One region of the Kitasatospora sp. NBC_00458 genome, then DNA from elsewhere that is predicted to be linked to it. Evidence: predicted binding sites of a transcription regulator. Region 1 holds the regulator's gene; the other holds the start of a gene.
What was found. The regulator HspR, encoded in region 1, represses chaperone genes until heat shock. The targets are predictions, from matches to a motif close to TTGAGNNNNNNNNNCTCAA.
Positions count from the first base shown of each region.

Region 1 (7,235 bases):
AACCCGGACGAGGTCGTCGCCATCGGCGCCGCGCTCCAGGCCGGCGTCCTCAAGGGCGAGGTCAAGGACGTCCTGCTGCTCGACGTCACCCCGCTGTCCCTCGGCATCGAGACCAAGGGCGGCATCATGACCAAGCTGATCGAGCGCAACACCACGATCCCGACCAAGCGCTCCGAGATCTTCACCACGGCCGAGGACAACCAGCCGTCCGTGCAGATCCAGGTCTACCAGGGCGAGCGCGAGATCGCGGCGTACAACAAGAAGCTCGGCATGTTCGAGCTGACCGGCCTGCCGCCGGCCCCCCGCGGCCTGCCCCAGATCGAGGTCACCTTCGACATCGACGCCAACGGCATCATGCACGTCGGCGCCAAGGACCTCGGCACCGGCAAGGAGCAGAAGATGACCGTCACCGGCGGCTCCGCGCTGCCGAAGGACGACATCGAGCGCATGATGCGCGAGGCCGAGCAGTACGCGGAGGAGGACCACAAGCGCCGCGAGGCCGTGGAGACCCGCAACCAGGCCGAGCAGCTCGTGTACTCCACCGAGAAGTTCATCGCCGACAACGCCGACAAGCTGCCGGCCGACGTCAAGGCCGAGGTCGAGACCGCCATCGGCGAGCTCAAGGAGGCCCTGAAGGGCGACGACATCGCGAAGATCCGCGAGGCCTCCGAGAAGGTGTCCACCACCGCGCAGAAGCTCGGCCAGGCGCTCTACGCCAACGCCGACGCCGCCGGCGCCGCCCCGGCCGGTGACGCCGCCGGTGCCAAGGACGACGACGTCGTCGACGCCGAGATCGTGGACGACGAGAAGCCCAAGGGCGGTGCGGCATGACGGAGAAGCCGCAGGGTGCTGAGCCCGGCGACGACTCCGCCGCCGAGGAGGCCGTGATCAAGGCTGCCGAGGAGGCCGCCGCGGCCGGTGCCGACCAGGCCTCCGCCGCGGCCGGCGGGTCGGACGACCTCGCCACGGCCAAGCGCGAGCTGGCCGAGCGGACCGGTGACCTCCAGCGCCTCCAGGCCGAGTACCAGAACTACCGGAAGCGGGTCGAGCGCGACCGGCTGACGGTCCGCGAGATCGCCGTCTCCAACATCCTGGAGTCGCTGATCCCGGTCCTGGACGACATCGGCCGCGCCCGCGACCACGGCGAGGTGACCGGCGGCTTCAAGTCCGTCGCCGAGTCGCTGGAGACCGTCGTCGCCAAGCTGGGCCTGCAGCAGTTCGGCAAGGAGGGCGAGCCCTTCGACCCGACCATGCACGAGGCGCTGATGCACAGCTACTCCTCGGAGGTCACCGAGGACACCTGCGTCCAGATCCTCCAGCCCGGCTACCGGATCGGCGAGCGGATCATCCGCCCGGCGATGGTCGCGGTCGCGGAGCCCCAGCCGGGCACCCAGACCACGTCCGGCCCGGACGCCGACACCGCCAAGGGCGGCGAGAAGAAGGACCAGGCCGACGGTGGCTCGGACAGCTGACCAGCGGTGACAGCTGACAACCCGTGCGCTGCGGAGTCGAACGCCGGCCAGTACGGCGGCCGGCTCCGCAGCGCACTGTCGACGGGCCACGGCCGGCCCGTTGACAGCTCTGTGACGATGGACCTCGGGAGGTGGCGCGAGCCATGAGCGGCAAGGACTACGTGGAGAAGGACTACTACAAGGTCCTCGGCGTGCCCAAGGACGCCACCGCCACCGAGATCAAGAAGACCTACCGCAAGCTGGCGCGCGAGTTCCACCCCGACGCCAACAAGGGCGACGCCGCGGCCGAGGAGCGGTTCAAGGACATCTCCGAGGCCTACGACGTCCTCTCGGACGAGAAGCGCCGCAAGGAGTACGACGAGGCCCGCAGCCTCTTCGCCAACGGCGGCTTCCGCGCCGGGGCCCCCGGCAACGGCAACTACAGCTTCGACTTCGGCGACCTGTTCAACGGCAACCAGACCGGCAGCGGCGGCGGCCTCGGCGACGTCTTCGGCGGCCTGTTCAACCGCGGCGGCACCCGGCAGGCCCAGCCCCGGCGCGGCGCCGACGTCGAGACCGAGGTGACGCTCTCCTTCGAGGAGGCCGTCGACGGCGCCACCGTCCCGCTCCGGATGACCAGCCAGGCCCCCTGCCGCCTCTGCAACGGCACCGGCGCCAAGGCCGGCACGACCCCCCGGGTCTGCCCCACCTGCGTCGGCTCCGGCACCGTCAGCCGCGGCCAGGGCGCCTTCGCCCTCTCCGAGCCCTGCCGGGACTGCCGCGGCCGCGGCATGATCGTCGACGACCCGTGCACCGACTGCCACGGCAGCGGCCGGGCCAGCTCCGCCCGCACCATGCAGGTCCGGATCCCGGCCGGCGTCCAGGACGCCCAGCGCATCCGCCTCAAGGGCAAGGGCGCGCAGGGCGAACGCGGCGGCCAGCCCGGCGACCTCTACGTCACCGTGCACGTCGACGCACACCCCGTCTTCGGGCGGAAGGGCGACAACCTGACCGTGACCGTCCCGGTCACCTTCCCCGAAGCCGCGCTGGGGGGCACCATCGAGGTGCCGACCCTCAACGGACCCTCGGTGAAGCTCAAGCTCCCGCCGGGCAGCGCCAACGGCCTGACCCTGCGGGCCCGGGGCAAGGGCGCCACCCGCAAGGACGGCACCCGCGGAGACCTCCTGGTCACCGTGGAGGTCGTGGTGCCCCAGCACGTCACCGGAGACGCGCTGACCGCCCTGGAGCAGTACCGCGAGGCCACCGCCTCCGACGACCCGCGAGCCGCCCTGTTCCGAGCGGCGAAGGGAGCGTGACGACCAGATGATCCCCGACAACACCGGCGCGGGCCACGGCCCGATCGGCCCCGGCATCGGCGAGGGACTCCCCGGCAGCGGCACCCCGCGTGCCCGCCGGGCCGCCCCGCAGCCCCAGTACGTCCTGACCGAGGACACCCCGGTCTACGTGATCTCGGTGGCCGCCGAGCTCTCCGGCCTGCACCCGCAGACCCTCCGCCAGTACGACCGCCTCGGCCTGGTCTGCCCCGACCGGACCGCCGGCCGCGGCCGGCGCTACTCGGCCCGCGACATCCAGCAGCTGCGCGAGGTCCAGCGGCTCTCCCAGGACGAGGGCATCAACCTGGCAGGGATCAAGCGGATCATCGAGCTGGAGAACCAGGTCGCCGCCCTGCAGTCCCGGGTCGCCGAACTGGCCGACTCCCTCGAAGGCGCGGCCACCGCCCTCCAGCAGCGCGAGGCCACCATCCACGCCTCCTACCGCCGCGACCTGGTCCCCTACCAGCCGCCCACCCCGCACTCCAGCGCCCTGGTGGTCTGGCGCCCCCGGCGCTGACCCCCGCACGACGGCCGCCCGCCGCCGGTTTCCCTCTGGTCGGGGGGTGCCGGCGGCGCGGCGTTTGGTGAGAGAGTGCGCAAGTGGGTTCGCCCGGAGCAACCGCCACAGCGGAGCACGCCGATTGCATATCATCCGTAAAGCTCAGTGGCTACCAGGCGCTGCTCGGGACCTGACGTGGAGAGGAGCTACAAGTGAGCCCAGTCGCCAACGGGGACGACTTCCACCCCGGGGAGCAGGTCCTCTCCGACAACGCGCGAAAGCTCTACCTGGCCGCAGTGCATTCCGGCGGGCGTTTGACCGCCGACGCACAAGAAGACGCGAAGTCGGAGGTTCGGGAACTACTGGAACTCGGTCTGCTTGTGCAGGACTTGGACGATCACCAATCCCTCGTGGTGGCAGACCCCAATCGACTGTCAACGGCACTCAGCGCCACCTGGCAGCGGAAAGCACTACAACTGCTCTCCCGTTCCGCCCATCTGGTCAGCGAACTACAAGACCTGGGCGACGCCTACAACGAGCACACCAGGAAACCCGAGACGGGCGGCCCGATCGAATACATCAGCGGAAAAGTGCTGATCAATCAGCGTCTCGGCGCCCTGGTCGAGCGCTGCTCAACGGAGCTGCTGACCGCCCAGCCCGGCGGCGGACGCAGGCCGGAGACCGTCCGCACCGCCATGGAGCGGGACTTGGGCGTACTGCAGCGCGGCGGCACGATCCGGACCATTTACCAACCGAGTGCGCGATATTCCAGCCCTACGCTTGAGTACGTCGAGACCATGACCCATGAAGGCAGTCATGTCCGCACACTGGACGAGCCATTCAGCGTCATGATCGTGATCGACCGCAAAGTCGCCATCATTCCGGCCAGCGAGGACATGACCATGGCCGCATTCATCAGGGACACAGCGGTCGTGACGTATCTCGTCCAGACATTCGACGCCCTGTGGGAACGGGCGATCCCGTTTCCCGGCAGTCGCGAGGTGCCTCCGCAGGTGCTCTCCAGCCTGAGGCGCCAAGTCGTCAGGCTCATGCTCCAAGGCATCGGCCATCGCGTCATCGCGAGAAATCTCGGGCTCAGCGAAAGAACTCTGGCCCGGCACATAGCCGAGATGCGAGAGGATCACGGAGTCGACACGCTGTTCCAGCTGGGCTGGAAACTCGCCCAGCAGGAAGGCGGGGCCGGCTCGATCACCTGAGCAGGCCTACGCGGCGGACAAGCCCCACTGCGGTCTACTGCCAGCCACTGTCCGACATGGACAGTGCCACCGTCGTGGGGTTCGGGCCCTGCCAACCACTGTCCGAGTCGTCGAGCGAGGATCCGAAAAACAGCGCAAGGCCTATAAGGAGCGCAGAGACAATGAGGCGACGCGCGTAGCGCACGACAGCACTCCCTTCAGCGAGATACGGCAAACCTTCACCAGACGGCCAGTACAGGATAGATCCTGTCCTACCGCACAACAGTATGGATAGGCCGGGGAGTGTGTCATCTCGCTGCCATGCAGCGAGATGACATCTGGCGCCGCTGGACCACGGCATCGCAACAGATGGACGATCAGTTCGCTGTCGACGGGTCAGGTCGATTCGTTGCCTATGTACATTCAATTTCGGTCAGCGACTGCTCGACCCGACCTTGCTGATCACCTCACCACAACCCACAGGCCAGTCGGATACGCCCTCCTCTCGCCGACTACTCCCCCCCGGAGTCGACATGACCGAGCCCTACCTGCGTCACCACGACAGCCAGGCCCCTGAGGGCCGGCGTGCACGAGTCTTCCTGGCCGCGCCGCTCATGCGGCTGACCGGGCCGGCGGACAGTGTGGTGACGCTCGCCAGCCGGACGCGGCTGACGACCCTCCGCACCACCCTCCTCCGCAGTGGCGCCGCCGTGTACAGCGCTCACCACAGCGACGCGTGGACCGTGGCCGGCCGCGCCCCCGAGCCGCGCGTGCCGTCGGACTTCCGCGCGCTGCAGTCCGCCGACCTGGTCTTCGCCTACGTCGGCGCGCCCCTGTCGGCCGGAGTCAGCCTGGAGCTGGGCTGGGCGTCGGCGCTGCGGAAGCCGATCGTCCTGCTCGTCGACGAGGCCATCACCCACAACCCGCTGATCGCCACCATCGAGCAGGTCGCCCCCGTCCTGCCGCTGGTCTTCGACGACACCTGGTCCCAGGAGGCCCTCCACCACACCGTGGAGACCGCCCTCGACTGGGCCGGCATGGCGCTCTCCCTGCGCGAGGGCTTCTGGACCGCCCCCGGCGAGCAGTTCACCGTCCCCCGCCAGCAGCCCCCCGCCGTCGGCCCGACCGGCTACTGGCCCACCGGCGCGGCCACCGGCTGATCGCGGCTCACGCACCGGGCTCCCCCGCCCGGGCTCCGCGCATCTGCCATCCGAGCTGGAACAGCGTCTCCGCGTCGTACATCTCCCGGAGCCGGGAGATGTGCGCGGCCACCGTCCGCTCGCTCAGCCCCAGCCGTGAGGCGATCGTCCGCTGGGTCAGCCCCTGGGCGAGCAGCCGGCCGACCTTCTCGTGCACCGCGGAGTCGGCCGTACCGGCGGCCAGCGCGGCCCAGTTGACGCCTTCGGCGTGCTGCCAGTGCTGCTCGAAGGTGTCCACCAGGAACGCCACCACGGCGGGATCGGTCACCAGCACCGCCTTCGTCCCGTCGGCGCCCTCCGGCAGCACCGCCACCGAGCGGTCGAAGATCACCAGACGGGTGAAGTCGGCGGCCAGCATCCGGATCGCGCAACCGAGTCGCGTGACCTCCGCGGCGTAGCCGACCGTGGCCGGGTCGAGCCTGGCCGGCGGCTGGTAGATCGTCCGGATGCTGCCGCCCCTGCGCAGGTAGGCGGTGGTGTGGTGGAGCATGTCCGCGATGACGTCGGCCGGACGGGCGCCTCCCGGCTGCATGGTCATGGACTCGTGCGGGTACTCCTTCGCGAGGCAGGTCAGCAGCGAGCGGATCTCCGGCACCCCCTCGACGTGCTCCACCCCTCCCGTCACGTCGAGGTGGCGCGAGGTGCGTTCGTAGGCCTGGATGAGTTCGTCCAGACGGTCCGGCAGCCGCTCGGACTGCTGCAGCAGCCTGACCCCCTCCGCCCGCAGGTCCGCCGCCACGTGGTCGGCGAGCGCCCGCGGGCTCACGGCCACGTACGACGAGTCCAGGGCGTGCGACACCAGCAGGCCCAGGCGGAGCAGCGCCTCCAGCGCGCCCTGGTCCCCCGGGTCCACCTCGGCGGCCCGGATCCGGCCGCCCTCGCGGAGGACCGCGAGGTAGAACACCCGCGCCGCGTCGTCCGGCAGCGCGGCCGTCAGTACGTCGGACGGTGTCCGGGAATCAGGCATCGCGGGCTCCCCTCATCTGCCAACCGAGCTGGAACAGCGTCTCCGCGTCGTGGAGCTCCCGCAGCCGGGCGATGTGGCCGGCCACCGTCCGCTCGCTCAGCCCCAGACGCGAGGCGACCGTCCGCTGGGTCAGACCCTGCGCGAGCAGCCGGGCGACCTGCGTGCGCGGCTCACGGCCCGGTTCGGCATCGGGGACGTGTGCCTTCCACCGCACCCGGTCGGCGCGCTGCCAGTCCCGTTCGAAGGACTCCACCAGAAAGGCGACCACCGCGGGATCCTCGATGAAGGCCGCGCTGCTGTTGTCGTCCGACGCGGGGATGACCGCCACGCGACGGTCGTAGATCAGCACTCGTTGGAACGACTCGCCCAGGACGCGGTACCGGCAGCCGATCTCGGTCGCCGCGGCGGCGAACTCGCTGGTCGCCCGATCCGTCTCGGCCCCCGGCTCGTAGAGGCCGCGGGCCGTCCCGCCTCCGTCCGCGAGGCGCCTGAGCCTCGCCAGTGCGTCCGGAAGCCCCTCGGCCGGACGGGCTCCGCCCGGCTGGGCGGCGAGGAGTTCGGTCTCGCACTCGGCGTCGAGCTGGGCCAG
Region 1 covers NZ_CP107904.1:4,460,950-4,468,184, forward strand. The annotation lists gene dnaK (molecular chaperone DnaK) at 1-831, shown strand, start outside; gene grpE (nucleotide exchange factor GrpE) at 828-1,472, shown strand; gene dnaJ (molecular chaperone DnaJ) at 1,616-2,767, shown strand; gene OG550_RS18330 (heat shock protein transcriptional repressor HspR) at 2,775-3,302, shown strand; gene OG550_RS18335 (helix-turn-helix domain-containing protein) at 3,497-4,501, shown strand; gene OG550_RS18340 (hypothetical protein) at 5,014-5,640, shown strand; gene OG550_RS18345 (LuxR C-terminal-related transcriptional regulator) at 5,648-6,646, opposite strand; gene OG550_RS18350 (LuxR C-terminal-related transcriptional regulator) at 6,639-7,235, opposite strand, start outside.

Region 2 (7,235 bases), 1.2 Mb from region 1:
CACAGGGCGACGGGGTACCCGTCGGAGCCGACCAGCACGGTCGGGCAGGCGGACTGGAGCGCGACCCGGTGCGACGTGAGCGGGCCGGGCGGCGGACCGGGCAGCGGGGTGGCGTCCGAGGAGCCGGTGTCGCCGTGCATGGTGGCGGTGCCGTCCGGGCCCGCGTACGGGTTGTGCGGCGGCAGCGGGCCGAACGGGGTCGCGGCGTGCGCCGGGGCGGCGCAGGCGAGGAGGAGGGCGGCGGCGGCGAGCACGGCGGCACGCGGAGGCAGCGCGAAGCGCATGGGGTGTCGTCCCATCGGGTGAGTGAGCAGGCGGACCGCGCACGGCGGTGCACACCACCCGGGAGGGGGTTCCCGGCGGGGGGCGCCGGGTGGGTCACCGCGCTGGTCAGTGCGCGCGGCGACAGATCGCGGAGCATGCGTGCGCCAGGTCGACGTCCAGTCGACGGCTCAGGTGCGCATGGCGATCCACCCCGCCAGCCTGCCCGGCTGACGGGGTGTCTCACAAGGGTCGTCTCACCCTGCGGTCGCGGCCCGGCGCGGCCCCCCGGGGGGGCAGGCCGGGCCGCGGGCCCGCGTCAGGCGGCGGCGACCAGCACCGCGGCCGGCTCCAGGGCCAGCCCCAGCACCTCCCGGACGTCCGAGACCGGGTGGACGGTCAGCCGCTCCAGCACCTCGGCCGGGACGTCGTCCAGGTCGGCCTCGTTCCGCTTGGGGATGATCACCGTGGTGACCCCGGCCCGGTCGGCGGCGAGCAGCTTCTGCTTCACCCCGCCGATCGGCAGCACCCGCCCGGTCAGCGACACCTCGCCGGTCATCGCCACGTCGGTGCGCACCTTGCGGCCGGAGAGCAGCGAGGCCAGCGCCGTGGTCATGGTGATGCCGGCGCTCGGCCCGTCCTTGGGGACGGCCCCGGCCGGGACGTGCAGGTGCACGCCGCGGTCGCGCAGCGAGGTGACCGGCAGCTCCAGTTCGGCGCCGCGCGAGCGCAGGTAGGAGAGCGCGATGTGGGCGGACTCCTTCATGACGTCGCCCAGCTGGCCGGTCAGCGTGAGCCCGGTGCCGCCGGTCTCGGCGTCGGCGAGCGAGGCCTCGATGTAGAGGACGTCGCCGCCCGCACCGGTGACCGCCAGGCCGGTCGCGACCCCGGTGACGGCGGTGCGGCGCTCGGCCGGCTCCTGGGCCGCCTCGGGGACGTGGTGCGGCCTGCCGATCAGGGCGCGCAGGTCGTCGGCCCCGACCGCGGCGGGCAGCCGGCGCTCGCCGAGCTCGCTCTGCGCGGCGACCTTGCGCAGTACCCGCGCGATCGACCGTTCGAGGTTCCGGACGCCCGCCTCGCGGGTGTACTCGCCGGCCAGCCGGCGCAGCGCCGTCTCGTCGACCGAGACCTCCTCGCTCCGCAGGCCGGCCCGCTCCAGCTGGCGCGGGAGCAGGTGGTCGCGGGCGATGACGACCTTCTCGTCCTCGGTGTAGCCGTCGAGCCTGACCAGCTCCATCCGGTCGAGCAGCGGCTCGGGGATGGCCTCCAGCACGTTGGCGGTGGCGAGGAAGACCACGTCGGAGAGGTCCAGCTCGACCTCCAGGTAGTGGTCGCGGAAGGTGTGGTTCTGCGCCGGGTCGAGCACCTCCAGCAGGGCGGCGGCCGGGTCGCCCCGGTAGTCGGAGCCGACCTTGTCGATCTCGTCCAGCAGGACGACCGGGTTCATCGAACCGGCCTCCTTGATCGCGCGGACCAGCCGCCCGGGGAGCGCGCCGACGTAGGTGCGCCGGTGGCCGCGGATCTCCGCCTCGTCCCGGACGCCGCCGAGCGCGACCCGGACGAAGTTGCGGCCCATGGCGCGGGCCACCGACTCGCCGAGCGAGGTCTTGCCGACGCCGGGCGGGCCGACCAGCGCCAGCACCGCCCCGCCGCGGCGGCCGCCCACCTGCCCGAGCCCCTGGTCGGCCCGGCGCTTGCGGACCGCGAGGTACTCGACGATGCGGTCCTTCACGTCGGCCAGGCCGGCGTGGTCGGCGTCCAGCACCGCGCGGGCGCCGGCGATGTCGTAGGCGTCCTCGGTCCGCTCGTTCCAGGGCAGCTCCAGCACGGTGTCCAGCCAGGTGCGGATCCAGGAGCCCTCGGGCGACTGGTCGCTCGCCCGCTCCAGCTTGTCGACCTCCTTGAGGGCGGCCTCGCGGACCTTCTCCGGGAGGCCGGCGGCCTCGACCCGGGCGCGGTAGTCCTCCTCCTCGTCGGCCGGGTCGCCGTTCAGCTCGGCCAGCTCCTTGCGGACGGCCTCCAGCTGGCGGCGGAGCAGGAACTCCTTCTGCTGCTTGGCCACGCCCTCCTCGACGTCCTTGCGGATGGTGTCGTTGACCTCCTCCTCGGCGAGGTGGTCGCGGAGCAGGCCGAGCGCGTACTCCAGCCGGGCGACCTGGTCGGCCTCCAGCAGCACCTTGAGCTTCTGCTCGGCGGTGGCGAAGGGCGCGTAGCCGATGTTGTCGGCGAGCTCGCCGACGCCCTCGATGGCGGCCACCCGGTCGACGATCTGCCAGGCGCCGCGCTTGCGCAGCCACTGGGTGGAGAGGTTCTTGTACTCCTTGAGCAGCTCGGCGGCGCGCCCGGCCACCGGGGTGCCGACCGAGGACTCCCGGAACGGCGTGGTCTCGACCCAGAGCGCGGCGCCGGGCCCGGTGGTGCCGACGCCGATCCGCACCCGGCGCACGGCGCGGACCAGTGCGGCCGGGTCTCCGTCGGCCAGCCGGCCGACCTGCTCGACGGTGGCGAGGGTGCCGACGGCCGCGTACGAGCCGTCCACCCTCGGGACCAGCAGCACCTGGGGCCTGCCGGTCCCGGTGACCGCGGCGCGCGCGGCCTCGACGGCGGCGCGGACCTCGGTGTCCTTCAGGTCCAGCGGGACGACCATGCCCGGGAGCACGACCTCGTCGTCGAGGGGCAGCACGGGCAGGGTGAGCGGTGTGGACGTCGATGCCATGATCTCTCCCCAGTCAGCGAACTTGAGTCGACCTGACTAAGGCTTGGCGGGCGCCGGATGTTCCCCGGGCCGTGTTCGCCGTGAGCGAACGCCGGGCGGGCCCGGGAAGACCCCGGCGGAGCTGTCAAAAACCGCCGGCCGAGACCTCGCGGTGATCCGCGGAAGCCCCGGCCGCCGACCGGGACCGACCGCGGCGGACGGAACGGACCACGACCGCGGACGGGCGGCGAACGGAGGCGAACGGAGGCGGACGGCGGACGCCGCTACAGCCGGTCCAGCACCGCGGCCCGCCCGCGCGCGGGCGCCTGCTTCGGCACCCCGGCGGGCACCGCGACCCGGCCCCGCCCCGGCCCGTGGCCGTCCCAGCGGCGCAGCCAGCGCCAGAGTGCGACCCCGGCCAGCAGCGCCACCGGGTGGCCGACGCCGGTGACCAGGTCCCGGTCGGTGGCGATCTGCTCGGCGATCAGCGCCCCGGCCAGACCCAGCCCGAGCAGCCGGCCGCGCACGGAGAGCAGGCCGGCCAGCGCGCCGAGGCTGGCCAGCACCCCGTAGCTGACCCCGATGTCCAGGTCGTCGAGCGCCGAGGCCCGCAGCCGCCCGGTCTCCACCGCGACGATCACCACGGCCTGGGAGAGCAGGGTGGCCGTGACGTGCCCGGCCGCGAAGACCGCGGCGGCCCGGGTCGCCCCGACCCTGCGCTCCAGCGGGGCGACGGTCAGGGCGAAGGCCCACAGGTACGGCATCCAGACCGTGCCGGCCACCCAGAAGCCGCTGAGCAGGAGCGCCCGCAGCGGGTGGTGCAACAGGTTGTTCCCGTCCGAGCTGGAGGCCTCCTGGAGGCGGGTGACCAGCTCCGGATCGGCGAGCACCGCGAAGGTGGTGGTGGTGGCCACCACCGCGAGGTAGCCGAGCGCGAAGGGGTTGCGCCGGGGGGTCGGCACCCGGGCCAGCACCCATTCGACCGGGCCGGCCCGCAGTCCGTGCCGGAGCATCCCGTACGGCGGCCCGTACGGCCCCGCGGACGCCTGCCGCTCCGTCATGTCGCCTCCGCTCCACCGCCCGCAGCCACCGGCCCCGCCCGGTGCCAACGTACCGGGGCGCTCCGGTAGTCCCACCTCCACGACTTGTCGTGCCCACGGTACGGCCGGCTCCTGGGAGCCGGCTGGGAAAATGCCGTGAGTATCCCGATACCGGTCGAGACCCGACATTGGTCCAGACCATCCCTCCGACTACGCGGCGGTAGCCCCCCTGACCGGCGGCTTGGTGTCAACTCATGTGCATACGTACCGTTACGGAGTGAAAAATCGCCGGGTAAGGTATCGGCCCGTGCCCACTTCCGAGTGGGTCCGGAAACCGGCCCGAAAGGCCGGTCCGCGGGCCGGAAACGTCCGGTCCGCCTGCCGGGAGGCATCCTCTGTCCGTACGCTGCGGAGTGTGCGGGAGAAGAAGGACGGTCCACACCCGTCCTCCGATGCCGCACGCGCAACGGGACGGCGGACCCGGCACAGTCCACGACGGAATCAAGACTACGAGCGGAGCCTCGCCATCCCCACAGGTGGCCGGCCCGCAGCCCTGGGGGCGGTGGCGTGACCGTGACAGAAATTCAGCAGGACAACCAGAACAACGGCGGCACGGTGAGCAGCCAGCGCAGAGTGCTGGTGGTGGAGGACGAGCCCACGATCGCCGAGTCCATCGCGGCCCGGCTGGGCGCGGAGGGCTTCAAGGTCGCCGTGGCCCACGACGGCCCGGGCGCCGTCGACGGCTTCCACACCTGGCAGCCCGACCTGGTCGTCCTCGACATCATGCTGCCCGGCTTCGACGGGCTGGAGGTGTGCCGCCGGATCCAGGCCCAGCGCCCGGTACCGGTCCTGATGCTCACCGCGCGCGACGACGAGACGGACCTGCTGGTCGGACTCGGCGTCGGTGCCGACGACTACATGACCAAGCCCTTCTCCATGCGCGAACTGGCCGCCCGGGTCAACGTGCTGCTGCGCCGCGTCGAGCGCGCCCAGCAGGCCGCCCGGACGCCCGCGCTCGGCTCGCTGCGCTTCGGCGAGCTGGAGATCGACCACGTGCAGCGCCGGGTCCGGCTGGCCTCGGGGGACGTCCACCTGACGCCGACCGAGTTCGACCTGCTCGCCTGCCTGGCCGCACAGCCGCGCGCGGTACTCACCCGCGAGCAGCTGCTGGCCGAGGTGTGGGACTGGACGGACGCGTCCGGCACCCGCACCGTCGACAGCCACGTCAAGGCGCTCCGCCGCAAGATCGGCGCCAGCTGGATCCGCACCGTCCACGGTGTCGGGTACGCGCTGGAGGCCCCGCTCTCGTAGCGGCGCCTCGGGCGACGGGCCTCCGGGGGGCCCGTGTCCCGAACCGCCGTGCGCACCGCCCGAGGGATCACGCGGGGGATCACAGGGGACCAATGACCTTTCCACAGCAACGCAACGGGGACACCGACGGCAGCCGGCCGCCCACGCTGGCCACGCGCGCCGCCCGCCGGGTCTGGGCCGACATCCGGCCGCTCGACCCGGTCCGCTCCATCAAGGGCAAGCTCGCCCTCCTGGTGATCGTCTCGGTCTTCCTGGCCACCGGCATGGTGGTCGTGGCGATCCGGTCCGAGACCCAGATCCGGATCATCATGATCTTCTCGATGATCGCCTCGCTGCTCTTCATGCAGTTCCTCGCGCACGGGCTGACCGCCCCGCTGCGCGACATGACCGCCGCCGCCCGCGCGATGGCCTCCGGCGACTACACCCGCCGGGTCGAGGTCGGCTCGCGCGACGAGATCGGCGAGCTGGCGGCGACCTTCAACCAGATGGCGGCCGATCTCGGGGCCGCCGACCGCCACCGCCGCGAGCTGGTCGCCAACGTCTCGCACGAGCTGCGCACGCCCATCGCCGCGCTGCACGCCGTGCTGGAGAACGTGGTCGACGGCGTGGTCCAGCCGAACCCGGCGACCCTGGGTGCCGCGCTGGAGCAGACCGAGCGGCTCGGCCGCCTGGTCGCCCACCTGCTCGACCTGTCCAAGATCGACGACGGCGTCGTCGACCTGGACGCCCGCCCCTTCGAGGTGCGCGAGTTCCTGGACGGCGTGCTGCGCGGGGTCACCGTGGACGGCGCGACGGCCGGCGGGGCGTTCTCCCGCCGCGGCGACGTCCGGCTCGCCCTGGAGGTCAGCCCGTTCGGACTGACCGGCGTCGCCGACCCGGAACGGCTCCACCAGGTGGTCGCCAACCTGGTCGACAACGCCTGCAAGCACTCCCCGCCGGGCGGCACCGTGACGGTCCGCGCCCGGCCCGGCGACAGGCCGGGCGGCCTGCTGCTGGAGGTCGAGGACGAGGGCCCGGGCATCCCGGCGGCCGACCGGACCAGGGTCTTCGAGCGGTTCAGCCGCAGCGGCACCGCGACGGCCTCCGGGCCGGGCGCCGACGGCGGCACCGGCCTGGGCCTGGCCATCGCCCGCTGGGCGGTGGACCTGCACGGCGGCCGGATCGAGGTCGCCGAGGCCGAGCGCGGCTGCCGGATCGAAGTCCGGCTGCCCGGCCCGCGCTGACCTCCGGCCGGGTCGCCCCGACCGTGTTCGCGTCGAGCGGACTTCGCCCGCATGTCACAGAAGCGACACAGACGTGCGCGGCGGAGTCCGCCGGTCAACCGAATACTTATGTCCGGTTTTGCCCGAGTATATGATGCGGTCAGGCGCGATCGGTTCCCCTCGAATGCGGCCTTCTAACGCACATTTTCAGCCAAACTGCAGGTCAGGACTGTGATCTGGGCGACGCCTGAGCCCCGGGGACTGCGCGATCACTGGTCAGAGGCGTAGCCTTAATCCCCGCTGTCCAAACATCCCAAAAGGAAGCGGAAGAGGGCGGTTGCCGCCGTGTCGCCACAGTCCCATGAAACCTCCAACAGCTCGGCAAGCTCCACTGGCTTCGGCCCCAACGAGTGGCTCGTCGACGAGATCTACCAGCAGTACCTCCAGGACCCGAACTCGGTCGACCGAGCCTGGTGGGACTTTTTCGCCGACTACAAGCCCGGTACCGAGGTGACCCCAGTGACCCAGGCCGCGACCCAGGTCGGCCCCGCGCCGACCCCCGCCGCCGCCCCCGCCGCCGCTGCTGCTCCGGCCGCTCCGGCTGCCCCGGCCCCGGCTCCGGCCGCGCCGGCCGCCGCCCCGGCCCCCGCGCCGCTCGCCGCAGCCCCCGCCGCGCCCCCGGCCCCCAAGGCCGCCGCCCCGGCGCCGGCGCCCGCCGCCGACGCG
Region 2 covers NZ_CP107904.1:5,628,715-5,635,949, reverse strand. The annotation lists gene OG550_RS23490 (hypothetical protein) at 1-299, opposite strand, end outside; gene lon (endopeptidase La) at 581-2,977, opposite strand; gene OG550_RS23480 (rhomboid-like protein) at 3,241-4,017, opposite strand; gene OG550_RS23475 (response regulator transcription factor) at 4,570-5,307, shown strand; gene OG550_RS23470 (sensor histidine kinase) at 5,400-6,530, shown strand; gene OG550_RS23465 (multifunctional oxoglutarate decarboxylase/oxoglutarate dehydrogenase thiamine pyrophosphate-binding subunit/dihydrolipoyllysine-residue succinyltransferase subunit) at 6,855-7,235, shown strand, end outside.
Region 2: lon (endopeptidase La) is a predicted target of HspR. The motif match lies at 3,000-3,018, and genes of this name have one in related genera.